DNA from 2 places in the Clostridium sp. OM05-6BH genome. Region 2 is predicted to be linked to the other one. Evidence: predicted binding sites of a transcription regulator. Region 2 holds the regulator's gene; the other holds the start of a gene.

Region 1 (15,361 bases), on a different contig from region 2:
TGATCATTCATAACCCATCCTCATTTCTGTTTATCAAGCATCTTTTTAATATATACTCCGGTATACGAATTCGGATTATCCGCTACTTTCTCCGGCGTCCCCGTAGCAATGACGGTTCCACCTTTGTCGCCACCTTCCGGTCCCAGATCAATAATATAATCCGCTGTCTTGATCACGTCAAGATTGTGTTCGATCACGATCACCGTATTGCCACTTTCTGCCAGCCGATGCAAAATGCTGATCAAGCGATCCACATCCGCAAAATGTAGTCCTGTCGTCGGCTCATCCAAAATGTAAACTGTTTTACCGGTACTGCGCCGGCTAAGTTCCGTTGCAAGCTTTATTCGCTGTGCTTCTCCACCGGATAGCGTTGTCGAAGGCTGGCCAAGTTTGACATAAGATAAACCGACATCATGCAGTGTCTCTATCTTGCGACGGATAGATGGTATCGCCTCGAAAAATGGAAGTGCCTCATCCACTGTCATATCAAGCACATCAAAAATGCTCTTACCTTTATACTTGACATCCAGCGTCTCACGGTTGTATCGTTTGCCTTCACATACCTCACATGGAACATAAATATCCGGCAAGAAATTCATCTCTATCTTAACAATTCCATCGCCGCCACATGCCTCACATCGTCCGCCTTTCACATTAAAGCTGAAACGACCTTTCTTGTAACCCTTTGCCTTAGCATCCGGCGTGGAGGCGAAAAGATCACGGATCATGTCAAACACCCCAGTATACGTTGCCGGATTTGAACGTGGTGTCCGACCGATCGGCGACTGATCAATATCAATTACCTTGTCCAATTGCTCCAGTCCTTTGATCGACTTATGCTTGCCGGGGATGCATCTCGCACGATTAAGCTGCTTTGCCAGGCTCTTATATAATACTTCATTGACCAACGAACTCTTACCGGAACCTGATACGCCTGTCACACAGGTCATCACTCCAACCGGAAACTTCACGTTGACATTTTTGAGATTATTCTCCGCTGCGCCCCGCACCTCAACCCAGCCTGCCGGCTTGCGGCGTTTTGATGGAATTGCGATCTGCTTTCGACCACTAAGATATGCTCCCGTCAAAGAGTCTTCGTTCTGCATGATCTCCTGTGCTGTTCCCTGTGCCACAACTTCACCGCCAAACGCTCCCGCTCCGGGGCCAATATCAACAATATGATCTGCTGCCAGCATTGTGTCCTCATCATGCTCGACCACGATCAATGTATTACCCAGATCACGTAATTTTAATAAAGTTTTTAAGAGTTTGTCATTATCTCTTTGATGAAGTCCTATACTTGGTTCATCCAAAATATAAGCTACTCCGACCAAGCCGGAACCAATCTGTGTTGCCAAACGGATACGCTGCGCCTCACCTCCGGACAACGTACCCGCATTGCGGGCCAAACTCAGATAATCCAATCCGACATCCATCAAAAAGCCAACTCGTGCATGTATTTCTCGAAGCACCAGCTCCCCTATCGTCTGCTGTCTCTTCGTTAATGTCAGGGACTGCATAAACTGCTGCAGATCACGGATTGACATTTCTGTCATCTCTGCAATATTTTTATCTCCTACCGTCACAGCCAGCGAAGACTCTTTCAATCGCTTGCCATGACATGTCTCACAAGGAGTGATCCGCATAAAGCTCTCATATTCCCGACGTGTCGTCTCGGAATGAGTCTCTCGATACCGTCTTTGCACATTTTTGATCACGCCCTCAAATGCTACATCATATACTCCGATCCCCCGTTGACCGCGATAATGCACCTGTACCACTCTGCCATCCGTGCCATGCATGATCATATGACGAATCTCCGGCGACAGCTCACCATATGGTGTATTCAGATCAAAATCATACGACTTTGCCAATGCTTCCAGCGTACATCTTGTATAACTTCCCGGATCCTTAGAAGACTGCCAGCCGATCACCACGATTGCCCCATCTGCCAGGCTTACCGATGGATCCGGCACAAACAATTCCTCCGCAAACTCCATCTTATAGCCAATACCGGCACAGGTTTCACATGCACCAAACGGGTTGTTGAACGAAAAACTGCGCGGTTCAATCTCTTCTATACTGATACCACAGTCTGCACAGGAAAAGCTCTGACTGAAATTAATCTGACGATCCCCGGGAATATCTACGATCAAGAGTCCATCCGACAGGCGCATAACACTCTCGATCGAGTCAGCCAGACGCTTTTCAATCCCCTCGCGAACGACAAGACGATCTACTAAAATTTCAATATTGTGCTTTTTATTCTTCTCTAATTTGATCTCTTCGGAAAGATCATAAATATGTCCATCCACAACAACGCGCACATAACCGCTCTTTTTGGCTGAAGCAAATACTTTTGCATGTTCACCTTTGCGTCCACGCACAACAGGCGCAAGAAGCTGCAGCCTCGTTCCCTGCGGATATGTCATGATCTCATCCACGATCTGGTCGACCGTCTGACGCTTGATCTCCTGGCCACACTTTGGACAGTGCGGAATACCAATACGTGCATAAAGCAGGCGAAAATAATCATATATTTCTGTCACGGTTCCAACCGTAGAACGCGGATTGCGATTGGTCGACTTCTGGTCGATCGAAATTGCCGGCGACAGTCCTTCTATGCTTTCTACATTCGGTTTTTCCATCCGACCCAAGAACATTCTGGCATATGAAGATAACGACTCCATATAACGTCTCTGCCCTTCCGCATAGATCGTATCAAAAGCCAGCGATGATTTGCCGGATCCGCTAAGCCCGGTCAAAACAACAAACTCATCGCGTGGTATATCAATATCAATCCCTTTGAGATTATGTTCTCTGGCTCCTCGTATTTTTATATATTTGGTCAATTCATCATGTTTACCCATAGGTTATCTCCATTTCTGTAATACTTGCCCACTGTGATTGTAAAGTATAACACAATCCGCTCCCTAAAACAAGTACATATGTTCGATATCATATCAAGGCTCATCTATATTGTGCACCAGACGCATAAAATTATTCACAGTTATAACGGAAATACTGGTTTTTGTTGCTTTTTCCCTTGAGATAGCATTTTATTTGTAATATAATAACAGTAATAATGTACAACTAGCGATAGCAAGAGGAGGTACACGTAGTTTTGCAAGAAAATACTACAAAAATCATTGGGGTTTGCGTGGCTGATATTAGTACTGATTATAATGATCGTTTCTTTGAGGCATTTAAGAGGCTCGCTCATGAGTTTCACTTCAAAGTCCTCTTTTTCAGTGCATTCAGCCCGCTATATTGGGATCAGAAACATGACATCGGTGAGGGAAACATTTACCAATTGATCGATACCGATGTATTAGACGGACTGATCATGTTGACGATCACGATCAAAAATGAGCTCGTTCGTGAATCCATTATCGAACATGCCAAAAAGCGAGATATTCCGGTAATATCCATTGAGTATCCGTTGGAGGGAAGCCTAAGCATTATTTACGAATATAAATCCACGATACGTAAGCTGCTATCCCATCTGATCGATGACCATGGATACCGTCGCATTAATTTTATTGCCGGACAGAAAGATAACCTTTTCTCCGAGGAACGTTTACAAGTATATCGTGATGTACTTACCGAACATCAGATTCCGGTCGAGGAAGCACGGATCGGCTACGGCGATTTTTGGTATGGTCCAACACACACTGTCGTCCAATCCTTTATCGACAGTGATCTTCCAATGCCGGAAGCAATCGTCTGTGCCAACGACAGTATGGCGATCGCTGCCATACAATATTTGACCGATCATGGATACAATGTTCCCGAAGACGTTGCTGTCACCGGTTTTGATGGAATTGAGGAAGCTCTGGATTTTTATCCACCGATCACAACGGTTCGTTACGATATTGATGCAACGATTTCCAGAACATTTCGTATTATGAGAAATTTGTTACAGGGCAAGGAAATTGATGAACCTTTAGAGATTGTTTCGGAGATTGTCTATGGTTCCTCTTGTGGCTGCCAAAGCAACAAGCAGAATTCCATGACAAAATATAATAACAGAACGCACAAACTGCATTCTCGGTTAAATGATCACCGTCATTTCAGCGAGACCCAGATCTACATGGCTGCCGATCTTACCGATAACGATTCTTTCTTTGGTGTATTTAACAACCTGATGCAGTACGCTGATGAGTTCCGCAGCAATAAGTTTTGGCTTTGTATCGTTGACGACTTTTTGGTTGAGCAGGAAGAGTTATCCGATATTATCGACAAAGCAAATTTTCATCGAAGCGGTTACTCCGACAAGATGAATATCATGTTGTCTCGCATTAACGGCGAATGGCAGGGGCTGATCGATTTTAATACTTCTGCATTACTGCCAAACCTATCCACAATATTGAAAGACGAGGACGCATTAATGTTTTGTCCGCTCCATGTATTGGATATGACGATTGGTTACGTTGTGTTGGCTTATGACAGCGAAATGATGAATATGGAATATCTGTATCAATTTTTAATGAACATAAGCAACGCCTTAGAAAATACAAAAACACATCAACGCCAACAAAACATTATCTCCTCATTGGAGAACAAATATATCCACGATCCAATGACCGGCTTATTTAATCGCCGTGGTTTCTACCAACGCGTACAGCCGCTATTTGAACAATGCGCAAAGACCAATACACCTTTCGTTCTTGTATCCGCTGACCTAAACGGTCTCAAAACCATAAACGATACATACGGACACGCCGATGGTGATATTGCGATTTCTACGGTAGGGCAGGCGTTAGCACAGGAATCTTCGGCAAATGCTACATGCGCTCGTTTTGGCGGCGATGAATTTGTAGCCGCTTGGGCTTGTAACTCATCTTCTAGTGAAGAAGAAGCTGCTTTCCGTAAACGCATACAAAACTATTTGGATGAATTTAATGCCTCATCCGGCAAACCGTATACGATCAGCAGCAGTCTCGGCATTGTCGTGGCAGTCCCATCGGAGGACATCACATTGGATGAATTTATTAAAGTCACGGATGAAAAAATGTACGAAGAGAAAGTAAAATATCATCAAACGCACAAACGTTAAAATGCATGAATAATTTCATTAATGGAAAGCCTATAAGTGCTTTCCATTAATTGTTTAGGAGGATTTCCAAAATGATAAAAGTATATGATTATTATCAAGAAGAAAATAAAGCTTTGGAAGAACGTTTTACATTGGCAAGTGAGCGTATTTACGAGATTCAAAACGAAGCAGAACTGTGTGCTCCATATGCATCGTATGTCACAATGGTTGCATCCTTTCTATCCGAAATCACGGACACATGGAATTGTGTTGCCACCGGCAGCGTATATCATATGCCATTAGAACAATTACAGCAGTTAAACCACTCTTTATATGCTGATATTCTTCCGGAACATTACGCAGAGAGTTACGCGAATCCTGACTATGCCTGCAACGTATTTGGTCTGGAAATGGGACAGCTTCTATGTGCGCTATATGCGGAAATGCGAGGCTGTATCGCTTATGTATTTGAGCAGCATTTGCAGTACGTGACAATGGCGATGGAATTATTTTTGGAAGTATACTCTATCTTAGAACAGGAGGACCCCTCCGCAGAAGAAATTCGTCATGCACTATATTATTACTGCTTTGATTACGCAGATATTACCATTGCAGACCGTACCCGTTCGCTGTTAGATCCACGCATGGCATTTGCCAAAAATATTATAATGCAGGCAGACTTAACCGATCTGCGCTATCTATATTATTTTGGGGAATATATTTCCGAAAATGAACTGGAAACCGCCCGTCACTTAAACACACTTTCTCAAGCAAAAATTCAGGCAATGGCGGCCACATATACAGAGGGATTCCGCAAAGGATTTGAATTATATAACATTGATCTGTCCGCAAAGAAAACCGTCAATATCCGTTTCAGCTTAGGATTCGAACAGATCGTTCGCGCCGCCATCCGGCAATTTGCGCAAATGGATCTTGATTGCTGTATTTATCGTGCCGGCGTCAGCATGACGACACGCTCGGCCAGAGGTCGCATCGGATACTTCGGTGCCTCAGCCAACAAACAATATGACTACGATCACCGTATGGATAATGCGCTGATCTTTGACAAGGCATATGCAGACCGCTGTCTCACAGAGCAGCGCAGCGCCTATCAGGATATGAAAGATCTCGCAGCCACCTATGCCGGTCCTGCCGTGATCGAGACATTTGGAGAACATCCTTTTATCCCTGAAAACAAATCAACAACTCCAAAGGACAGCGACAAACAGCGCAGCAAACGACTTGACTATCAAGCCGCTTCCACTGAATTAACCAATGAATTTATTCCGGGAGATCAAGTCAGTTTTACGATCATCGCATTTCCTGTCCCAGAAATCGGACAGAACTTCACTGATATTTTTGATGCCACGATCCGCGTGAACACACTGGATCAGGAACGTTATGAACAGATTCAGACAACGATCATTGAAGCATTAGATTCGGGAGAAAGCGTTACAGTTACCGGTCGCAACGGCAACCATACCAACATTACCGTAGCATTAACACCAATGACAGATCCGGCACGACAAACCCGTTTTGAAAACTGCTTGGCAGATGTCAATATACCACTTGGTGAAGTGTTTACCTCTCCTAAGCTAAAAGGGACCAATGGTATTCTTCACGTGACCAAAAGCTTTCTAAATGGTCTGAAATATGAAAATATCTGTCTTACATTCCAAGATGGAGTCGTTACCGATTATGAATGCAGCAATTATGATTCAGAAAAACAGAACAAAAAATATATTTTTGAAAATCTGTTATTCCAACACAAAACACTTCCTATGGGAGAATTTGCTATCGGAACCAACACGACCGCTTATGCCATGGGACAGCAGTTTGGTATTTCCCATCTGCTGCCGATCCTCATTGAAGAAAAGACCGGACCACATTTTGCAATTGGTGATACTTGCTTCTCTCACGAAGAGGAACTACGCACTTACAACCCGGACGGAAAGGAAATGATCGCCAAAGAAAACGACTATTCCCTACTACGTCACACCGACAGCCGACATGCTTATTTCGGATGCCACACAGATATTACGATCCCATATCATGAACTGGGCGACATTATCGTCAATGGCAGAGACGGTCGTGAAATACCCATTATAAAAGAAGGACGATTTGTACTTCCTGGAACAGAGGCTCTTAATGAGCCTTTGCGTTAGCCTTACACACATCAGCCAGACAGCACCGTTCACAATGCGGTGTTGTTCTCGCTGTGCAGACATCTCGTCCATGACAGACAAATCTATGACAAAGGGCACTTCCCTCCTCTGGTGGAATGATCTTCCACAATGCCATTTCAACTTTCTTTGGATCTTTGATCCCATCCACCAATCCAATTCGATTTACCAATCGAATACAATGTGTATCGGTGACGATAGCCGGCTTGCCAAACACATCTCCCATGATCAGATTTGCACTTTTGCGGCCCACACCGGGCAGACGCAGTAGGGCATCAAAATCCTCTGGAACTTTGCTTTCATACTCATCTCGAAGCATCTTCATACAAGCGTTAATATCTCTTGCCTTACTCTTACCCAAGCCACAGGGACGCACAATTTCCTCAATCTCCTCAGCCGTTGCCGCTGCTAACGCATCAATATCCGGATACTTTTCATATAATTTAGGAACGATCTGATTGACCCTCGCATCCGTACACTGTGCCGCTAACCGCACGCTGACTAACAATTTCCATGCCTCTTCATATTCCAAGGTACAGTCTGCATCCGGATAGGCTTCCCGCAATCGTTCTATTACTATTAAGGCTCTCTGTTTCTTTGTCATGTTATCCTTTTCCTTTCTCTTGTCGTATCGACTTCCATTGCTCATTGGTGATCTCATGCTCGCTATACCGTGCCTCCTCATAAAGGCCGGTAAGTGCTGTTAACGACATTGTTCCGGCATCCTCCGCCTTATGTGCTAACTGTCTGGCAGTATCTGTACTTCGCACTTTATCCTGTAGGCTGTTCACGATCCGTCTGCGAAACAAATGCCGCACTTTCTCACGATTAGTACGAAAAACTTTTCGTTTTAGTTTTGTCCAAAAAGAATCTTCCTCTTCCACTTCTACAATCTCATCCGGTATCATAAGCTTTGGTGACTGCGCTGCGGTTATTTTCTCCTGTCGGCGAAATAACTTAAGGAACAATTCTTTTGCCGCAAAACCAAGCAGAATAATAAATGGCAGTGCACCTAACAACAATACGATCGGATGATCAAACTGCGACAGATCCGTCACTGCAGGAGCCGCTGTCTCCGTAATCTCTTCCGCCTGATCTGCCACATTCTCCGGTGATACCTTCCACAAGCTTGCGATAAAATGTACTAGAGCAACGATCATCTGTACTACTTTTCGGACAGCATATTGTACATATCTGCCAAAGGGTATTCCCATTTTAACATCCCTCAAGGCAATTGCAAATAGTACACCTAACAAAAATACGCCAAGCACCCTCACGACCATTTTCGAACTGCCGTCAAATATCATATGCTTAGTACTATCCGAAGCATCGCTTTGTTCTCTCAGGTAATCATTGAGCCGCTCCAAATAGCCACACCACATATGGAGTATCAACAGGACGGCTCCCAAAATCACTGCCAAAAGTCGAAAACGTGAATTCTCTAAGAATGTTCCCAACAAAAATATAAATACAACTTCTACCGCCAAATACCATTTCCCGGTATAACTGAAATGCTCTCTGTGTATCCGCCACCATTTGATCGAAACAGCCATATTCCATAAAACGATCGACATATAAAGGACAGTGATATCTTTTGCCATCTGCGCCGATCTGCCAAGCAATCCATAAAGGAAGATAATTTCTAACAAGTGTCCCATTATAAGGACAATAGCACCGGTATATTCCTGATACTTTGCTCCATTTGTTCGGGTGTCCACATTTCTTTGCACCAAGAGTTCTATTCTTTGCAAAGCATACGTAAATCCATACAAAAACGGCACTGCAAGCATCCCCAGTATATCCTCCGTCGCTGTCCGCTTCGTATACAATAACACAGCCATATATATTCCGCACCAACCAATCATTTCCATGAGCAACACAAAAAAATCTTCCAGATAACGGTATCTTTGCTCTGGTGATCTCCACAGCTTTTGCAATTTTGTCGTTTTAAGATCATTTTGCTCCGTAAAGCGGTCCATATCCGTCATACGCTCTCATACCTCCACACAAAATTGTATATCTATCCGCTAGTTTCTTTCTAACATCTTGCACCAAATCCTCACCTATATCATATATTCCACGCTAGTGCACCCGCCGGTATCTGTACCTCCTCGCCCGCTATTTGCGGTACGATCAGCAATACTTCCGCTGCTTTGCTTTGTAGTAATGTAACCGCTTCCAAAATGTCCCTGACAGGTCTTGTCGTGATACATACATATTGCCTGCTCTGTCTGCAGTTCGGTGTGATCTGCCTGATCATCCGCGCAAAATCTGCACTGTCTTTCGCAAGATCAATACCTGCCAACCTGCGGTTTAATGCTGTGATCGCTGCGATTCCCTGGCATTGTTCCAACACGATCTCCTCGTCGGTATCTTCCCTGCCATTGGTACGAAAGCTGACTCTCGCTCCTTTGCGCAAATAATAGTCTGCTAACGTTGAGGCTGCAGAGATCGCCGCCTCCTGCATTTCCTGCCGATAAAAAACAGAATCCGTCTCCACATCTGACAACAGGCAGACATCTCGCGAATAGGTTGACTCAAAACTATTCACTAACAGCTCACCATACTTTGCAGATGCTTTCCAATTAATATGTTTCATCGGATCATACGGCTGATACGGTCTGATTCCCCGAAAATAAAACGGATCTTCCTGATAACTCCGACGTTCCACAATCTCCCCCAATACCTGTTTATTGTGGTTCAATAACTGCTTCATGGATAACTGTCTTGGATATACATAGATCATCGTGTTTTCCGGCAAGACGGCCACATATTTTTTGCTCATAAAAAAATCCTGTGCAGCTATTTGAATCTGCCCTATCGAATATTTTCCGCGACATTGTGGTCGAAACGGCAGCGTACGGGTGATCTGCTTTCGTCCACCTACCATAAATACTTCACTTCGATAGTAATGATCGGTAACGACCGCCTCCGTCTCATCTTGAAACTGCAAACTTTTGTCGGCCTGAAATTTGACTTGTAGTGCAGGCAATGGCATCCTCTTTTTATTTTGAATAATCTGCTTTAAAGTACAGAGTTCTCCCGGATAAACCCCCTGCTCTCCAAACGCCAGCGATACGTGCAGCTTTCGCTTCCAATTTTTATCAAACAATTTTCTCTGTCCAAAAAACAGGACAAATGCAAGAAAAACTGCGATCAGTAATGTCACCTGTGCACCCCTCCTTCCCGTAAAATCATCCTTCCACAATTCTGTATTCTGTGGCTTCTATCTCTGTCTGATAGCTCTATGTCACTATACTTCGCTCTGTGGCTTCCAATATTCTGTTGGCACCTCTACCTGCTCTAATATGCTTTGCAATATCGTTTCTTTCTGCTCCGCACGATACGCAACGATTCTATGACCTAAAACAGGTACACATAACTTTTTCACATCATCCGGTGTCACAAAATCTCTCGCTTCGATTGCTGCATATGCCTGACAGCATCTCAAATATGCCAATGTTCCGCGAGGGTTCACACCCAATGCTATATCGGAATGCTTTCTCGTTGCCTCGACAATATGGGCAATATAACGTCTGACACTTTCATCGACATAAATATGCCGGCAGCCCTCTTGTGCCTGCACAATTTCTGCCGCTGTACATACCGGCTCCAATCGTTCTAACGGGCTATCCTGTATAAAACGATCCATAATATCCAGTTCTTCCATCACAGTCGGAAAGCCCATTTTAAGCTGCATACAGAAACGATCCAACTGTGCCTCCGGCAGTGGATATGTACCCGCCGTTTCAATTGGATTCTGTGTAGCGATCAAAAAAAACGGGCTTTCTAACACTCTTGTCTCGCCATCTACTGTTACCTGTTTTTCTTCCATACATTCCAACAAACTCGACTGCGTTCTCGGTGTTGCACGGTTAATTTCATCTGCCAGCAGCACATTACAAAAGACCGGCCCCGGCACAAATACAAACTGTTCCTCCTTTTGATGATACACATTCTGCCCGGTCAGATCTAGCGGGAGAAGATCCGGCGTAAATTGAATCCGCCCAAACTCCGCATTGATCGATCTTGCTAATGACTTTGCTAACATTGTTTTGCCGGTACCCGGCGTATCCTCCAACAAAATATGTCCCCCTGCGAACAGCCCTGCTATCACCAATTTGATCACATCCTGCTTTCCAATGATCACGCGGCCCATATTTTCCCGAATAGCTCCGGCACACTCTGCAATCTTATCAAATGTCCACACATTTCCATTTTCCATCATAAACATACATTCCTTTCCCATCAAAGAAGAGCAAAACCAGCATGTTACCTTTCGTCACACTCCCCAACCGCAATTTCCAATTCCCCTCTCAATCTTCGCAGACCAACCGTTACCGTCATCCCACATATTGCTTATTATGTCAAAGAATACTAAGAATTTTGCAGCCACAACATAGCGGTTTCTGCCGACAGGGAACTATAGTAATTGCCTTGCCGCATTTACGTTTTTGGTGATTTCTAGATTTTGTTGTCTCTGATGATTGATTTACATGCCCTTCGGAAACTCGAAGTCCCGGAAGCAAGGTAATCCTCATTTTTGAAAGGGACTTTGCGCTCGTCGTTACTTATGTCTCGTACTTCAGAGACATTAAGTAACGTGACGTAGCGCATCGTAGCGAAAGCGTCCCGTCCAAAAATGGATGATACCTTGCTAAACCGGGACATCTCAGACAATCCTTCGGGCATGTATTCATCAGAGACTTAACAAAATAAGAAATCACCCAAAAACTCTGCGTTCTGCAGCAATTATCTTAGTTCGCTGCCGGCAGAACAAGTCAGTCTACTGGCTGCAAAATAGTTTATTTGTTGCTGACATAATAAGCAATATGTGGCTTGTCCATCATTTTGGTCTGCGAAGATTTCGTTTAATAAAAATGCAGCAGAAAAGAACCAGTCTCCCCTGCTGCAAATAAACTTATTCTGTTTTTAGGCCCGTTTCAAAGGTCCAGCTCCATTTGCCAAAGCTTCTGGTAAATGGATTGACGCCTCGTATATCATTATCGAGCAAGATTCCACTATTGGTTGAATGGATTCGCCAGTATTTACTTTTGGAATACGCCCGTATGATTGTTCTTCCACGGTAAGTATATTTGTTTTTACTTACTTTTTTGATGGCTCCTTTTTTCACATATCCCTTTTTTTCAAGAAAATTTTTTACCTTCTTTGCGGAAGAAAACTTTCCATAGTATAAAGCGATATGGGTTGGATTGCCATTTTTGCCATATAACATAACATCCCCAAATTCCAAAGTACTGACAGCCGAATGATTCTGTGTATTACGACCGATCGCACCCTTTGAGCGTGTCTTGTTCCATAAAATTCTGCCGGCCATTGTCTTCTGTCCGGACAAATACGCCACTTTTGATCCCTTCACCCAATCTCTGGTCGTCAATGCCTTCACCTTATAACTTTTGAAAGGCAATGCCGTCTTCGCAGAAACAGATTTCATACGGCCAATCGCAGCACGTACATATCCACTGCAATCACAGCGTATTCCATCTACAACCGCGCCATAGCGTTTTCCTAAAAACCCTTTGGATAACACCTTGCGATAACGTTCCAACTTAATCGTGCCATATGCGTTTGGCTTGGCTGTCGTCGTTGGATGGAATGTCATCGTCGGCGTTTTGGTTACCTGTGCAGATGCCGGCGTCGATGTTGGAACCGCCGTCGGATCCATCTGAGGTATATTCGTCTGCTGTGCAGCCGGCACAGGTGTAACCTCAACCTGCGCCGCACGCACAAACTGTCCTGACGAAACAGCCTGTCCCCATATACTGCTGATCGTCATTGTTACTGCAAATGCTAAGCCCCATACAAATCCCCTCTTATGATCTGTTTTTGCTTGCATAACCTTCTCCTATTACTGCATCTTTGGAAGCTTAGCAAGACTTGCTGCAATCTCTTCATCCGTAGGGATGTAGTCTCCCATCTTACCATCATTAAACTTCTCGTATGCATACATATCAAAATATCCGGTACCGGTAAGACCAAACAAGATTGTCTTCTCCTCTCCGGTTTCTTTGCATTTCAGTGCCTCATCAATTGCAACACGGATCGCGTGACTGCTCTCCGGTGCCGGCAAAATACCTTCAACTTTGGCAAATTTCTCTGCAGCATCAAATACAGAGGTCTGCTCTACACTAACTGCTTCCATCAAACCATCATCATATAACTGTGAAAGTACAGAACTCATGCCATGGTAACGAAGGCCACCTGCATGGTTTGGCGAAGGCATAAAGCTGCTGCCAAGTGTGTACATTTTAGCTAACGGACAGATTGCTCCTGTATCACAGAAATCGTATGCGTATTTACCACGTGTGAGTGATGGACAAGATGCCGGTTCAACTGCGATAAAACGATAATCTTTCTCCCCGCGAAGTTTCTCGCCCATAAATGGTGAGATCAGTCCACCAAGATTCGATCCGCCACCTGCACATCCAATGATGATATCCGGTGTGACATCATATTTATCTAATGCAGCCTTTGTCTCCAAACCAATAATAGACTGATGCAGCAATACCTGTGCCAAAACGGATCCAAGTACATAACGATATCCATCCTGCGTTGTAGCAGCTTCTACTGCCTCAGATATCGCACATCCAAGGCTTCCGTTGGTATCCGGGAACTCTGCTAATATCTTACGTCCTACTTCGGTCGTATTGGATGGTGAAGGAGTTACCGATGCTCCATATGTACGCATAACCTCACGACGGAATGGCTTCTGCTCATAAGATACTTTTACCATATACACCTGACAATCCAAGCCTAAAAATGCACAAGCCATCGACAATGCAGTTCCCCACTGGCCTGCTCCTGTCTCTGTCGTAACACCCTTCAAGCCCTGATTCTTCGCATAATATGCCTGCGCGATTGCTGAATTTAACTTGTGACTTCCCGAAGTATTGTTACCCTCGAATTTATAATAGATCTTAGCCGGCGTCTGCAAAGCACGCTCTAAATGATACGCACGAACTAACGGTGCCGGACGGTACATTTTGTAAAACTGCAGGATCTCCTCTGGAATATCAAAATATGCCGTTGTATCGTCAAGCTCCTGCTTTGCCAGTTCTGTACAAAATACATGGCTAAGCTCTTCTAAAGTGACCGGCTTGCCTGTAGCCGGATTCAAAAGCGGTGCCGGCTTATTCTTCATGTCAGCGCGAACATTGTACCACTGCTTTGGCATCTCATCTTCGTTCAAATAAATCTTGTAAGGTATCTTCTTGTTATCCATGTTACTTAGTTCCTTTCTTCATACTTTTTCTGTCAAAATCACGATGGTTTATCTCCTATCCGGTTCTAAACCATCGTGACCTTAAATCGCTATCTTTGATTATACCACAAATATTGTTTAAGAACAATGCCCCGTAATGATCCACGGTGCCGGCTGCTGCTTAAAGGCATGATTGCTTCCGAGCCGTGATACAGCGATCTGTATCGTATCTACATCGCCAATGCCAAACTTCTCCAAAATCGCTGCCGCACCTGCTGCCACCTGAAAATCCAAGGTGTATATAACAACACGGATCTGTGGATTCAACTTTGTCAGGTATGCCAATTCTTTCTCCATGCTTGCAGATGCCACCATAAATACAAGCGACGGTACCGGACAGTCTTTCATACTCTCTTCATCCACCCGGTCAATGATCGTCACATTCTGCAGACCGAAATGATCTACATTGTCTTCCATCGTGTCTCGGTCCGCACCATTGTACTCAACTGCCACGACCGTTCCCTCTGCTGCGATCAACGCTGTCTCAATGGCAATGCTTTCTCCACCGATAACACAAACATCATCCTGCGTATCCACCATCATTTTATTCAAAATGACGGCACGGATCTCACTGCCGACATAATGGATCGAACCTTTGCGGAACATGTCGTTCCCCATACCGATCTTAGCCGTATTGCGTGCATTAGGATTGACGATCAGCATTCCTGCCGATGCATTGATTCCACGATCGATCATGTCCTTCACTTTTTTGTTGTAAATCTGACCGCTCGGTTCTGAACCCTCGTTATACCAGACATCACATTCCCCCAGTCCGGCATTCCAAAGACGGTAAAAAATATCATTGATTCCTGCATTGGTAAAGATTAACGTCGTTTTGTGTGACTCTACCGTTGGAAT
Region 2 (15,361 bases):
AAAACATTCCTTTATATACGATCGTTCTACTGGAAAACGATACGACATAGGTATCATCGTTACTCTGTTCGAATACACGTCTCGCTACATATAACATTCTATCGAAGTCTAAGCCTCGTTCCACATCTTCCGGACGCTTTACAAATGCCTGCATGATGCATGGCATGCACTCTAACGCCTTATGTCCTAACACCTTTGGCGATACCGGAACTTCACGCCATCCTAAAAATTCCAGTCCCTCTTTTTCGACGATGACCTCAAACATCTTCTTTGCCTGATTTTTCTTCAATTCATCCTGTGGGAAGAAAAACATACCAATACCATAATCCCGCTCTTCTCCAAGCTCAATTCCTAATGGAGCAACCGCTTTCTTAAAGAAATTGTGGGAGATCTGTAATAAAATACCAACACCATCACCGGTTTTTCCTTCTGCATCTTTGCCGGCACGATGTTCCAGTTTCTCTACAATGTCCAATGCTCCCGAAACGGTATCATGCGTCTTGTTACCTTTAATATTGACGATTGCACCGATACCACAGTTATCATGTTCAAAACGAGGATCATAAAGTCCTCTTTTTTCATGATCGACCACCTGCATTGCCTTTGCAATTTCAGATTGCGCATTGTTTCTCGCTTTTTCCTTAGCCATGTTATTCCTCCTATCCAACAAAAAAGGAGTCCAGCAACAGAGACCACACGCAAGCTCTTTCCACTTCAGGAAAAGCCCATGAATTCTCTCATTGCTGAACCCCTTTGTTCATCAACTTGTTGATATTATACGGTTTTTTTCTCAAAAAAGCAATATTATTTTGTGAATTTATATGTTTTATTTGTTTTCTAAAGTAAATAATCGTTTTACTTATTTTTCTTTTGTTCCCATTCATAAAGTTCCTCCATTTTCAATTGATCATTTTATTTCAATAAGAAAACAAAGCATTGTTTTATGATGATCAAGGACCTTTGACGCCTTAATCCCATAATACAAAAGATCGATGTTACACTCTTAAAGCGTAACACCGATCTATAAAATTTCATAACATGAAACGGAGAGTGAGGGATTCGAACCCTCGGTCAGTTCTCACCGACACATCATTTCGAGTGATGCACCTTCGACCTCTCGGACAACTCTCCATATATATAGCCCTTAAAGCTCAGTAAGACTCATTATCCTGAATCATTGTACACGATTCACAGCATATAATGAAGTTTCAAAGAAGCTCGTAAATTGAGCACACTTCGAGTATTATATCATAAGTATTTTCATCTGTCAAAATTACTGCTTCGTAAATTGTACTAACAATAATTCTACACCTATTTGATCCTCAATCCGTCCACGCTTAAACAGATATTCTGTCTCTACACACTGTTCCAGCATTTCCTTAAGCTTCGCTGTCGAAAAATGACGACTCTGACTTTGGTATCTCCCCACAGAAAAGGGCGGAATTCCAACTTTTCGTGCAATTTCTCCCTTTGGGACTCCACTCCCTAAATCATTTATCTGCAGTAATATATTAAAGTGTCTCGATAACAAGTACAAAATGGACATTGCACTCTCTCGAAGTTCCAAGAGATCCCGATACAATTTCATCGCCCGCTTCTGATCACCGGAAGCGACTGCATCCATCATCTGAAAAATCTGTCCATTCACTTGTACACACGCAATTTCATCGACATCCTCTTTCGTGATCTCATCGCGATCGCCGACAAAACCGATCAATTTATCCAGTTCATTTTTCACATGATACATATCATTATCGATCAATCCCAAAAAATACTCTGCTGTATTCTCCCTCATCTTCTTTCCTGCCTGCTTGAGGATCCCTACAGTCCACAGCTTGATCTCCCGATCGTTCATCGGCTTCATTTCAACCGCATATCCGCATTTGTTGACATACTTATACAGGCGGTTACGTTTATCAATCTCACTCTCCACAAAAAGTAAGATTGTAGAGTCCGGCATATTTGGCAGATAATCTGCAAGATCATTTGCCGACTTAAACAGACCGGAATTTTCCACAATGATCAATCGATAATCACTAAAAAAGGGCAGTGTATCAGCAAGATCTTTGATCTGCACCACATCTGTTTCTTTACCTTGGAACCGCGTACAGTTCATATCATCTCCGCCATTTAAAACAGCAGCCTTTAAGCTGTCTCTATAAAGACGTTTGAGATAATCTTCCTCTCCATAAAACAGATAGCAGTTCTTAAACTGTCTATTCTTAATATCCGCCTTTAGTTTTTGCAACTTACTGTCCGCCTTTCTCTCCTACTTATTTATAGAGTATAGAGCTCCGGTAAAGAAATTTCTTGGTGTCATATCTGCTGCTAACGATATGTTCTGTATAATCCGGCAAGCTTACCTAAAATCTCAACCCGATCGACAATGATCGGATCCATTGTATCGTTTTCAGGTTGCAAACGATAATGCCCATCCTCTTTATAAAAAGTCTTGATCGTAGCAGAGTCTTCCACTAAAGCAACCACAATCTCACCATTTCTCGCAGTGTTCTGCTTCTTTACCAATATCTTGTCACCATCATAGATTCCGACATTGATCATACTCTCTCCACGCACTTTCAACATAAATGATTCTCCTGTCGGTACATCCTCTGGAAGTAATGGAAAATACCCCTCGATATTCTGCTCTGCAAAAATGGGTTCTCCTGCTGCAATCTCCCCAATCACCGGAACATTTACGATCTCTCTTCGCGCCAGATTAAATTCATCATCAATGATCTCAATCGCACGAGGTTTCGTTGGATCACGACGAATATAACCATTCTTCTCCAGCGTCTCGAGATGAGAGTGTACAGATGAAGTTGATTTCAAATGTACCGCATCACAGATCTCACGTACAGCCGGCGGATATCCGCGCTGTAATGTCTGTGATTTAATATACTCTAATATTTCTTCCTGCTTTGCAGATATTTTACCTTTAGCCATAAATATGCCTCCAATTCCTGTATTCGTTCTATCAAATAATCTACTGCGCATGTTCTGCATAATACAGTGCATCTGCTCATCTAACAAACAATGTGTGTTATATATACTGCTGCACACGATATGGGCAGTCTCATCATTAACAGAGTAACACATATGTTCTGTAGTGTCAAACAAATGTTCCGAACAAATTTTCTATTTGAAGGCTGTTAAACTATAGCGAGTCTGCCTGCAGCACCTTACCGTCTGCCCAAATACGCTCCAGATCATAAAACAGGCGATCCTCTTTATCAAAAATGTGCACGATCACATCGCCAAAGTCCATCAATACCCAAGTACTGTTTTTATTACCTTCGACACGTTTTACGGCATATCCGTTTTTGTGCATATGCTCCTCAACATTATTGATCATCGCTTGGATCTGCGTGGTACTGTCCCCACTTGCGATCACAAAATAATCTGCGATCATTGTAATCTCAGAAATGTCGATCAATTTAATATCATAACCTTTCTTTTCGTCTAATGCCTCATATACGATCTTTGCCATTTTTTTCTGTTCTGTCATAATTATTATATCCTTTCTACGATTGTTTATTGATATTGTTTATAATACTCATATGCCTGTTTGGTATTCGGATCAAAACATTTCATCCCGCGGCTGCTTCCTTTTAGATACGAAACTGTATTTTCTAACGTCATGCACACTGCCTTATCAATATCACAAAATGCTATCTGACGTACCTGTGTAAGTCCCGGTATCAATTTGCGGTTGGGCTCAATATAGTCTGCCAAAAATACTATTTTCTCCAACAAGGTCATCTCCGGTCTTCCTGTCGTATGCCAGCGAATTGCAGCCAATATCTGCTCATCATCAATTTCGTAACGATGTTTCGCATAATAGACTCCAAGTTTTGCATGAAGAAGCGACGGATTCTTCTGTTCCACCTCTGAAATCTCAATATTGTATTTACGACACTTTTGAAGCATCTGCTCGCCACTGCAATATTTTGCACAATCGTGCAATACCGCCGCATACGCCGCCTTATCTAAATCTTCTCCGTAGCGCATTGCCAGCGCTTCTGCCGTATAAAGCACTCCTATCGTATGCGTAAATCGTTTTTCCGATAATTTCTTACTCAACTTACTTTGAATTTCTTGTATCTGTTGCTGCATCTCTAGTTTCCTTTCCTGCCCTGCACCGGATCCAGGTACAATCGCTGCTCGTGAATGTAAGCTGCAACCGCCTGCGGAAGCATCTCATCCACAGAATGCCCTTGCGCGATCATTTCGCGAATCTCATGAGAACTGATCTCGATCTGCTGTATATCGATCAATTGTATACGCGCATGATACTTTTGACATAAATATTCCTTGTGCTTACGCATCTGCTCTGCCGGAACATCATCCCGTCCCACAGCCAGTATAATAGCATTGGCAAATATTCTTTCCGGGTGATACCACTGTTCTAATTGAAAAAAAGAATCTGCTCCCAAAATGAAGTACCACTCACACTCAGGATGCTCTCTTGTGAGTATCTGCAGAGTATCTGCAGTATATGTCGTCCCTGTGCGTCGTAACTCCAAATCCGAAAACATAAAATCATTATTTCCTGCCACAGCCAGTCGAACCATCTGAGACCGAACAGACTCCGATGTTATTTTAGTACTTTCTTTATGTGGAGGTATCTTGGTAGGCATAAATAGCACACATTCCAAAGAAGCCTGAAGTGCTGCCTGCCTCGCCATCGTCATATGCCCATTATGGATCGGATCAAACGTCCCGCCCATAATACCAACTTTTCTTTTGGCTGTGACTCCACTATCCTTCACTAACATTTACTTATCGCCCCAAAGATATTTTGCAGTGCCTTGATCCGTCTTAGATTTCTTCCCCTTAGCTGCAGATCTCTTGTCCGGCTTAGAAAAACTTTTCTGTACTTTGTCTGATTTTTTCATGTTTTTTGCACCATGACGGTTCTGCTTTTCACGTTTCAAAGCACGTTTACGCTTCTCCTCCAATTCAAAGTTTTTCTTATACAAAACAATCTTCTTGCCGATCACCTGCACGACCTCTGAACCGGTTCTCTCTGCCAATACCTGTGCAATCTCATGCGGATCATCCAAACAGTTTTTGAGTACAGATACTTTAACCAATTCTCTTGCATGCAAGGCATCCTTTACTGCATTAACCATCGCAGGCGTTAAACTAGCCTTTCCAATCTGAAATATGCTGTCTAATTTCATTGCCTGTGTTTTCAATTCTGCTCTTTCTTTACTTGTCATATTTATCCTCACTTTTATCATTTTTTTCAGTCTGCTTCGCAGCCGCTTGTTTTTCTCTGCGGCCATTGTTCATACATTAAGTTGCCTTTTTTTCAAACTCGCAAATCCGCTCTTTCAGAGCTCATTCGCTTGTTTCACAAGCTTATTTGCTCGTTAATGAGCCCAGAAAAACAAATGTCTGCTTCGCAGCCGCTTGTTTTTCTCTGCGGCTCATTATATCACAAAATAGCGGCAGAAAAAAGCAATATCTTTTTTTCAAATTTTCAATTTGATAAAATACACATATTCTCTCTTTTTGTCGCATATGTTGCTATAATTATATTTCAAATCGTACTGATATTACTGCACTAACCTATTTGGTACAGAAAGGATTCTCACAATGCAATTATTTCGTTCCATCCTGTCAAGACGAATGCTTGCTCTTATATTATGTGCCGTACTTATTTATGTCAACGCCTTCACATCTGTCAAGGTTTTTGCGAAAGTATGTACAAATCAGCCAGCTTTTCGGTGCACAGCAAATAAACAAGCTGAGGCAGACCAAGCACATAATAATGATCTGGCAATTACCGCAAAAGCTGCCGTTCTGATCGACAACGCTTCCGGACGCATCTTATATGCCAAAAACAAAAATAAAAAATTAATACCGGCAAGTATCACCAAGATCATGACCCTCCTTCTGATCTTTGAATCCATCGAACAGGGGAAATGCAAACTTGAAGATAAGGTAACAGTAAGTGAATATGCCGCATCTATGGGCGGTTCACAAGTGTTTTTGGAACCGGGAGAGACGCAGGACGTCAATACAATGATCAAATGCATCAGCATAGCCAGCGCAAACGATGCCGCTGTGGCCATGGCAGAACACCTTGCCGGATCAGAGCAATCCTTTGTAAAACGTATGAACAAAAAAGCAAAAGCTCTCGGTATGAAACATACTCATTTCAAAAACTGTAACGGTCTGGATGACTCCATAGAGAGCGGACATTACAGCAGTGCATACGATGTAGCCTTAATGTCACAATCGCTTGTGTCCAAGTATCCGGACATTTCCAAGTATTCTACTGTATGGATGGATACTATTACACATGTCACCAAAAAGGGGAAGAAAAAATTTGGACTAACGAATACCAATAAACTAATCCGTACTTATCAGGGAATTACCGGTCTAAAAACCGGATCCACATCGAAAGCAAAATATTGTCTCAGTGCTACTGCACAACGAGATGGAATCAGCCTTACCGCCGTCATTATGGCTGCTCCAGACCCAAAAATCCGATTTGTGCAGGCGGCAGCCCTGTTGGATTATGGTTTTGCAAACTGTACCGCCTTTCAGGAAAATCCGGACGATATCACTCTCCCCCCGCAAAAGATCTCCGGTGGTATCACGCCGGAAATAATCCCGCGCGTCGAAAAACCATTCCAATACGTACTTTGTGGAGATGAACAATCCTATAAGCCTAAGCGCAAGATTTTCTATCGCAAACATTTACAGGCTCCGATCAAAGAGGGGACAATCATCGGTTCTGTTCAATATACATTAAACGATCAGGAGATCGGTTCCCTTCCCATTGTAGCAGCGCAAAGTATCAAAAAAGCCTGCTATAGCGATATTTTTCTAAAACTACTGCAGGCCATTATTGGTAAATAACTCAGACAATTCTTCGGGCATGTATTCATCAGTGCCCTAGCAAAATAAGAAATCCACTCAAGAAAAACAGGAACAAAGCCGCAAACCCTGCTTTGTTCCTGTTACCGTTCTTATTTATAACCGATCATTCCATGAAAATTAGGAATCGCTACGGGAATACTTAAACTCCTCTTTGCCATCATAATCAAATACAAATTGATTCAACGCTTCCGCATTAGCACTGGTATCCCAGGCAGTTCCACCAGAAGTCATAACAATACATGACCCGCAAGAATACTCACCATTATATCCACTGCGAAAATATCCCTGTACCGGAACCTGCATCTGATTGATCGTGGTCGTTCCTAAGGAAACTGCATCTTTCAGATATTCGGTTATCTGCTCATTTGTCAGGTCTGTTGTTACTTTTTTGAGTACTACATTGGCAATGTCCAGCCAATCCGTCATCGGAAGCTTCTTAATCTTGTTAAAGACTGCATTGATCGTCGTGCGCTGTCTCCAAGTACGTCCATAATCATCGCGAAGTCCATTGATCGTTGTAACACCACCCTTACGGATTCGACAGTAACCTAATGCCTGTGCACCATTCAAGGTCTGCTTTCCAACCTTTACATTACGGCTCTTTTTATTTCGAATATAGTTCGTTGAATTCAAATAACTTGCTTCTGACTCAGTAAGTTCCAACTCTATACCCCCCACTTTATCAATAATCTTGGTAAATGCGGCAAATCCAACCTCCACATATCCATCCAATTCAATATTGAAGTTCGTAGCAATCGTCTTATATAACAATTCTATGCCACCAAAAGAATTGGCAGAATTCAACTTATTCTTGCCATGTCCCGGTATTTCAACAACAAGATCACGCATCAATGACGCTGTTTTGAGTGTCCCATGCTTCATATCCATCGTTGCAATGATCATTGTATCTGTAAGACCACTAGCACCATATCCTCTTTCCTCTCGGTAATCGTTACCGACCACGAGAATATTCACAATCTGATCATCTGAATTCACATGAATTCCGCTTAGATCAACGTTAGCAAGTGCCGTATCATAATCTCGATTGATCTGATTCAAGCTGTTGTTATACAGCACCTGCGCCTTTGCCACAAAAAAACCTGCCGTAGCACTAAGAACTAATAAGATTCCCATTAATACTTTTTTCCACATTTGGTATTCCTCCATGTCGTATGCAACGTATCCAGGCTTTGCGGGGCTGCATATCATTATTCATCGTAATCTTTGCCGGTACTGCTCACCGTGCTTGTATCTTTTGGTGTATATTTAAATTCATCTTTACCATCATATTTAAAGATAAACTGACGTAATGCTTCCGAATTGGCTGTCCTGTCATAATCCGTTGTAATACCATTAGTCGGAACCAGACTCCATCCCTGTGCATCCGGAAATTCATTATTTTTGTCATTTCTATAATATCCGTTGACCGGAATCTGCATTTGATGAATCTGTGTTGTACCCATCATCACAGCATCTTTCATATATTTTAGGATCGTATCATTATCCAGATCTGTTCTGACATTTCCTAACACTTTGTCTGCTACTTCCATCCATTTAGAAAGCGGCTGTGACTTCATCTTGTCAAAAAGAGCAGTGATCACTGTACGCTGTCTCCAAGTACGTCCATAATCATCTGCCAGACCGGTTACCGTTTTCACCGGTTTTCCAATAACGTCCATTCCTTTGCGGATTCGACACCACCCTAATGCCTGTGCACCATTTAAATGTTGTTTACCAACCTTAAACTTGCGATTTTTCTTTTTCCAGACATAATTGGTCCTATTAAGGTATTCAACCTCCGTATCCGAAAGCTCTACTTCAACGCCGCCAACGGCATTTACAGCCTGTTCAAATCCCTTAAAGCCAACTTCTGCATACCCATCTACTTTAACATTAAAATTCTCTGCCAATGTCTTGTAAAGATTCTTCAAACCGCCAAACTCTTTCTTGCCGGCAGCATTAACTTTCATTTTCTTATTCTGACCGTATACATCAACGAGCGTATCGCGCATGATGGATGTCAATTTCAATGTATTATGCTTCATGTCCAATGTACCGATCATGATGACATCATTCAATCCCGGAGATGTACTGCCGTCGTAAGTTCTATAATCATCTCCTAATAACAGGATGTTGATCACTTTACTATCCGTCTCCACATGAATGTTGCTCAGATCTACTGAACTCAAATCTGTGTCATAATCACGGTTCACCTTATTGAGTCGCCCCTCGATCGTTACCTGCGCTTTCGCTGCGAAAAATCCTGTTGCAACACTAATGACAAGCAAAATGCTTAATACCACCTTTTTCCACATGTTCGTATTCCCCCTAAAACTCTTCTGTGTTTACGTACTAATCTGTACAATTATAGCAAAAATAATACGGTATGACAATGCTATTACCAAAAAAATGACAAATTCTTCATAGAAATGACAGATTTCGGCCTTGTAAAACTGCACTTGACGAACAAGTGTACTATCCTCTATAATTTATTTCTAAGTATATGTTATAAGAATGGAGGGTTACACATGGCACGTGGTGCTGGAAAAAATAATTGGGCGCTTTTTCTCTTAGTATTGGCAGGTATCGTGATCGGAAGTTTTATCGCACAGGCTACTGCAGGTATCTCTGCTCTGTCCTGGTTAAACTATGGCAAAAACTTTGGGTTTACAACTCCTTTTGTCCTAGATCTGGGAATTTTGGTATTAACGTTCGGGCTCAAGATCAAAATTACCATCGGAAGTATTCTTGGTATTTTGATCGCAACGATCATTTATCATTTTATCTAAACGTCATAATAACGATGCAAAATTCATAAATGACAAAATCATTGCTAACGAAAAGAATATCAAAAAAAGCTGCAGGCATTACAAGGTACACCGTAATGCTTGCAGCTTTTTCAATTAAAAATCATACTACTATATATTATTTGTGTGCTCTGTAGTAATTAATGAGACAGCCCTTTGTAATGATATCACGCTCATCATCTGTCAGCGCTCCTAAACTCAAAGTAAATTCTTTCATATCTTTACCGACTACATAAGCCTTGATCTCATCCTGCTTCTCTTCTACCGCTTTCTTAATATCTTTGACGAAGATATAATCACCATTCTCAAATGGAATCTCATCCGGATACAAGAATGGAAGCATACCCCAGTTGATCAGATTAGAACGATATCTCTTAGTTGCATACTCCTTTGCAATGTTTGCAAGACCGCCTAATACTTTCTGACAGGAAGCTGCCTGCTCACGTGCAGATCCATCACCCGGCTTCACCGCATATACCATGCTTCCGATCTGTGTCTTAGCAGGATCAACATCGAATTTCTCATTGATCTTATTAAAAACTTCTTTTGCTTCCGGCAGTGCTGCGAAAATATCCTCGCCGGCAACACGTGCTTTCTCACCAAGCTGAACAGCCTTTGCCTTGCCTACATACTCCGGATCTTTACGGGAAAGTGTAAACTCTGCCAGTCCCAAAGGATTTGAACGGAAGGAAGATGTCTCACCGGATGGGATCAACTCATCAGTTGTCGTAACCGGATCGTGAATTTCAGATACAACCTTGATCAAGATGTCATCTGTCAATGCAGACATCTCCGGCCAATCCTTAATGTTTGGTCCAAACTTCACTTCTTCATTATAATCAGGTTTTCCTACACCATCGTAAACACGGTTTGCATAAATATTTTTATCAAAGAAATACTTTGGTGTATTGATCGTTGCATCAACGTCCGTGGCAGCTGTCAAATAGCCCTTATTTGCTGCTGTTGCTGCAATAGAACGTGCATCCATCAATGCTACCGAAGAGATCTGACCGTTCTGGATCTTAGATCCCTCACGGTTCGGGAAGTTACGCGTTGAATGGCGAATACTAAAGGCATTGTTTGCAGGAGTATCACCTGCACCAAAGCACGGACCACAAAATGCTGTTTTCACGATTGCTCCGGTCTCCATAAGATCTGCTAACTTACCATTCTTAGCAAGCTCCATATAAATTGGGGTAGAGGCCGGATACACACTCAATGTAAACTCATCTGCTCCAATGCTTGCGCCTTTCAAAATATCAGCTGCAGCACAGATATTTTCAAAACCACCACCTGCACATCCTGCAATAATACCTTGATCTACATAAAGTTTGCCATTACGCACTTTATTCTTAAGCTTAAAATCAACCTGACCATCCAAAGATACCAATGCTTTCTTCTCGCAGTCATCCAAAATATCCATCAGATTATCCTGTAACTCATGGATCATATATACATTGCTTGGATGGAATGGCATTGCGATCATTGGCTGGATCTTAGAAAGATCTACATATACCATACCGTCATAATAAGTAACTGCTGCCGGATTCAACTCTTTATATGCGCCGGCACGTCCATGGATTTCATAGAACTCTTTGATCTTGTCATCTGTTCTCCAAATAGAAGACAGACACGTAGTCTCCGTTGTCATTACATCAATACCAATACGATAATCTGCAGACAATTTAGAAACACCAGGACCTACAAATTCCATCACTTTATTCTTAACATAACCGTTATTGAATACCGCACCGATAATAGCAAGTGCTACGTCCTGAGGTCCGACGCCAGGCATTGGCTCGCCATCCAGATAAATACCGATCACACCAGGCATTGGAATATCATACGTACGCTCTAACAACTGCTTTACTAATTCCGGACCACCTTCACCCATTGCCATAGTACCAAGGGCACCATATCTTGTATGAGAATCAGAACCGAGGATCATTTTACCACCCTCTGCCAACATTTCTCTTGCAAACTGATGAATAACCGCCTGATGTGGTGGCACATACATTCCACCATATCTCTTAGCACAAGAAAGACCAAACATATGATCGTCCTCATTGATCGTTCCACCAACCGCACATAAACTATTGTGACAGTTTGTCAAAACATAAGGAACAGGAAATTTATCCAATCCTGATGCTCTTGCAGTCTGGATAATGCCAACAAATGTAATATCATGAGACGTTAACTTATCAAATTTAATCTGAAGATTATCCATACCACCAGAAGTATTATGTGCTTTCAAAATAGAATATGCAATCGTTCCCTCGGAGGCCTGCTCCTTTGATGGCACCTCTCCACATTTTGCCTGAATCTGTGCTTCTGCCTGGCCGTTATCTTCTACGATATCTGTCCCATTCAGCAAATACACACCATTATCATACAACTTAATCATACTGTTACCATACCTTTCTCTTAAGCCAGTGATTTTAAGCTTTCATATTATGCTCTTGGCTCAAGTAATCATATGTCATGTGGTAAACACAACATACTGTTCTATTCTAATAGAATTAAATGTACTTTTCAAGTTCTACAGCGCTCTCCTGCAATTCATTCATCAAAGAGCCAACTTTGGCAGCCTGTTCGCTTGTCTGATATCCCATCTCTGCCGCCTGAGATGTATTAGCGGAAACTTCCTCGCTGACCGCTGATATCTGTGAAATACTTTCCACAATAGAGTCATTCGCGGTCATGATCTGGCTGATCTCCTCGGAAACATTTACTACGTCCTCATTCAAATGATCCATCTGAGAACGGATCTGGGTGAAATCTTTATCCGTTACCTGGATCAAATTTTTCTCCTGTTCAGATGCTTCCAACACACCATTGATTCTTTCCTGTGTCTCTTCTGCATTTTCCTGTAATTTGGCAGTGATCTGAGAAATTCCTTCCGTCAACTGTCTGGTCTGCTCTGCAAGTACTCGGATCTGCTCTGCAACAACCGCAAAGCCGCGACCTGCTTCTCCCGCTCTTGCACTCTCGATCGATGCATTCAAAGCAAGCATATTTGTCTGACTGGAAATGTCAAAAATATTTTGCGTGATCTCAGCCACTTCCTTGGTATTCTCCGTCAAAGCCCCCATTAAAGTATGTACCTTTGCATTCTCAGCTGCAATAGCATCTGCCTGCTCAAGTAATTTCTGCATAGAGTCACGGCCTTTATCGATCGACTCCATACTCATCTCGGCAACCTGCTTCATTCCCTGAGATCGATTGCTGGTCTTCGTGATCATTTCCTGAATCTGTGAAGTCATCACCGTCTGCTGCTCAATGCTCTCTGCATTGGAACTGTTACCGGTCGATATCTCGTCCAATGCATTTGCTGTACTAATTGTAGACTGCTGCAACTCTTCCATCAAAGATGCAGCTGTTGAAGAATTTTCTTTAACCTGCTTGGAAATATGAAGAATTTCCTCCAGCAAAGTTTCTGATTTTTGCTGATTAGTAAGTGCACGACTTACTTTCTCGCTGTTAAGCTGTGCAGCAAGCTTAGTAATTGCGCAGACAACCACCATTGTAAGAACGACCGTTGCAAGCTGAAGGATCAGCGTACTCGTTGTAATATCAATTCCTGAATTCATCTTGCCATTGACTACACAGCGTACTACGTATGCCACATTGATAATGATCAAACCAATGCTGCTTCGCAGGATGAACGCAAAGTCGAAATACAAAATGAAAATGCTTGCCATTGGAAAGGCAGCAATAAATACAAGGTCACTATTGGCGCCATACATGATCACTGCATATAACACACCATATCCAACCATAACCGTATGACGCAGTGCCACACTTCCATGATTACGAATATATAAAACCGCATTGATCAATAACCCTACTGCAACAACTGCAACTACAATAATCGCATATGTCCAGCTAATGTTTCCTACCGATGCATCCTGCAGATATCCTACTACAAAAAATGCATCCATCAAGGTCGCAAAAATGAATACTAAAAGATTAATTCTCTCATTTTCGCTTTTTGTTTTCTTTGAAATTTCACTCATACTATGAATTCTCCCTTCTGTTAATATCCCACCTCTACATCAGTACCTATATAGTACCATAAACTGCCTTTCTTCTTCAATACTAACTTGTCATTTCTTTTTCTCAAGTTAGCATTGTATGTCCCGAAATGTTGTGGTAATATATTGTAAAAATACAACGGAGGTACTTTTCATGAAACATCTAATCAGTCCCCTTGATTTATCGGTGGATGAACTGGACCACATATTGACCTTAGGGCAGTCGATCATGCATGATCCGCAAGCATATGCACATGTATGCGATGGCAAAAAATTAGCAACTTTATTTTATGAACCAAGCACTCGTACACGTCTCAGTTTTGAGGCAGCCATGTTAAATCTTGGCGGTAGCGTGCTTGGTTTTTCTTCCGCTGATTCCAGCTCAGCATCCAAAGGAGAAAGCGTCGCTGACACGATCCGCGTAATCTCTTCTTATGCAGATATCTGTGCAATGCGCCACCCAAAAGAAGGAGCTCCTACCGTAGCTGCAATGCATTCACGGATACCGGTGATCAATGCCGGTGATGGCGGACATAATCACCCGACGCAGACATTAACGGATCTCTTAACGATCAAAACACTGACCGGGCGTCTGGATAATATGACCATCGGTATGTGCGGTGATCTGAAATTCGGCCGTACCGTACACTCTCTGATCAATGCTATGGTACGTTATCCGAATATACATTTTATATTGATCTCTCCGGATGAACTTCGTATTCCGGATTATCTTCGCCAAGAAGTCCTGGTGGACGGCAACATTGATTTCATCGAAACCAATGAATTGGAAAAATATATGCCAAAACTTGATATTTTATATATGACACGCGTGCAGAGAGAACGCTTTTTCAATGAGGAAGATTATATCCGCTTAAAAGACAGTTTCATCTTAGATGCAGCTAAGATGCGCTATGCCAAAGAAAATATGTATGTACTGCATCCGCTTCCGCGCGTCAACGAAATTGCAACTGAAGTCGATGATGATCCTCGTGCTGTATATTTTAAGCAGGCACAATTCGGTGTTTATGTACGAATGGCTCTGATCATGACTTTGCTTGGACTTGCAAAATAAAGGAGGTAACTATGTCACAGAAAGAAATTCCGGAAACCGGCAGATTAAATATCGGTGGATTAAACGAGGGTGTTGTCATCGATCATATTCAGGCCGGAGGTGCCATGAAAATATATGAATATCTCAACTTAGAAAAATTAGACTGCTCTGTTGCCATTATCAAAAATGCACGCAGCAACAAAATGGGCAAAAAGGACATTATCAAGATCGAAGGTCCTTTGGATATTGATCTGAATGTTCTCGGTGTATTAGATCCAAACTTAACGATCAATATCATAAAGGATAACAATATCGTTGCCAAACATAAACTGGAACTTCCGGAAACCGTTACCGGAATTATCCGCTGCAAAAATCCGCGTTGTATCACTTCGATCGAGCAGGAGTTACCACACTCTTTCAAATTGACAGACCGCAACAGACGGATTTATCGCTGCATTTATTGTGAATCTAAATTCAAAGGAAGTTTGGTCAACTAACAGATCACTTTTCTACTGATTTGTAAAACAATGTGTTGTTGCTCTACTTAAGTCAAAAAAAGGCTGCCCCTTTCC

What was found. Region 2 encodes LexA, which represses DNA repair genes until DNA is damaged. Its sites were predicted from a motif close to CNAACANNTGTTNG; they were not measured.
Region 1: the regulator LexA is predicted to act here: its motif matches at 2,942-2,955, upstream of uvrA (excinuclease ABC subunit UvrA).

The regions. Positions count from the first base shown of each region.
Region 1 is NZ_QULH01000001.1:420,110-435,470, forward strand. It holds gene yfbR (5'-deoxynucleotidase) at 1-11, opposite strand, end outside; gene uvrA (excinuclease ABC subunit UvrA) at 21-2,870, opposite strand; gene DXB73_RS01930 (GGDEF domain-containing protein) at 3,125-5,059, shown strand; gene DXB73_RS01935 (aminopeptidase) at 5,131-7,203, shown strand; gene nth (endonuclease III) at 7,184-7,825, opposite strand; gene DXB73_RS01945 (DUF4129 domain-containing protein) at 7,827-9,209, opposite strand; gene DXB73_RS01950 (DUF58 domain-containing protein) at 9,290-10,390, opposite strand; gene DXB73_RS01955 (MoxR family ATPase) at 10,475-11,449, opposite strand; gene DXB73_RS01965 (hypothetical protein) at 12,143-13,078, opposite strand; gene DXB73_RS01970 (TrpB-like pyridoxal phosphate-dependent enzyme) at 13,091-14,464, opposite strand; gene DXB73_RS01975 (precorrin-6B methylase) at 14,582-15,361, opposite strand, start outside.
Region 2 is NZ_QULH01000004.1:86,600-101,960, reverse strand. It holds gene gltB (glutamate synthase large subunit) at 1-598, opposite strand, end outside; gene DXB73_RS14495 (hypothetical protein) at 738-884, opposite strand; tRNA gene DXB73_RS05665 (tRNA-Ser) at 1,045-1,131, opposite strand; gene holA (DNA polymerase III subunit delta) at 1,274-2,248, opposite strand; gene lexA (transcriptional repressor LexA) at 2,329-2,946, opposite strand; gene rsfS (ribosome silencing factor) at 3,158-3,508, opposite strand; gene yqeK (bis(5'-nucleosyl)-tetraphosphatase (symmetrical) YqeK) at 3,535-4,116, opposite strand; gene nadD (nicotinate-nucleotide adenylyltransferase) at 4,119-4,778, opposite strand; partial or broken gene DXB73_RS14815 (YhbY family RNA-binding protein) at 4,944-5,225, opposite strand; gene DXB73_RS05630 (D-alanyl-D-alanine carboxypeptidase family protein) at 5,605-6,876, shown strand; gene DXB73_RS05625 (LCP family protein) at 7,015-8,049, opposite strand; gene DXB73_RS05620 (LCP family protein) at 8,106-9,212, opposite strand; gene DXB73_RS05615 (DUF4321 domain-containing protein) at 9,426-9,686, shown strand; gene DXB73_RS05610 (hydratase) at 9,823-12,108, opposite strand; gene DXB73_RS05605 (methyl-accepting chemotaxis protein) at 12,224-13,720, opposite strand; gene pyrB (aspartate carbamoyltransferase) at 13,893-14,810, shown strand; gene DXB73_RS05595 (aspartate carbamoyltransferase regulatory subunit) at 14,822-15,286, shown strand.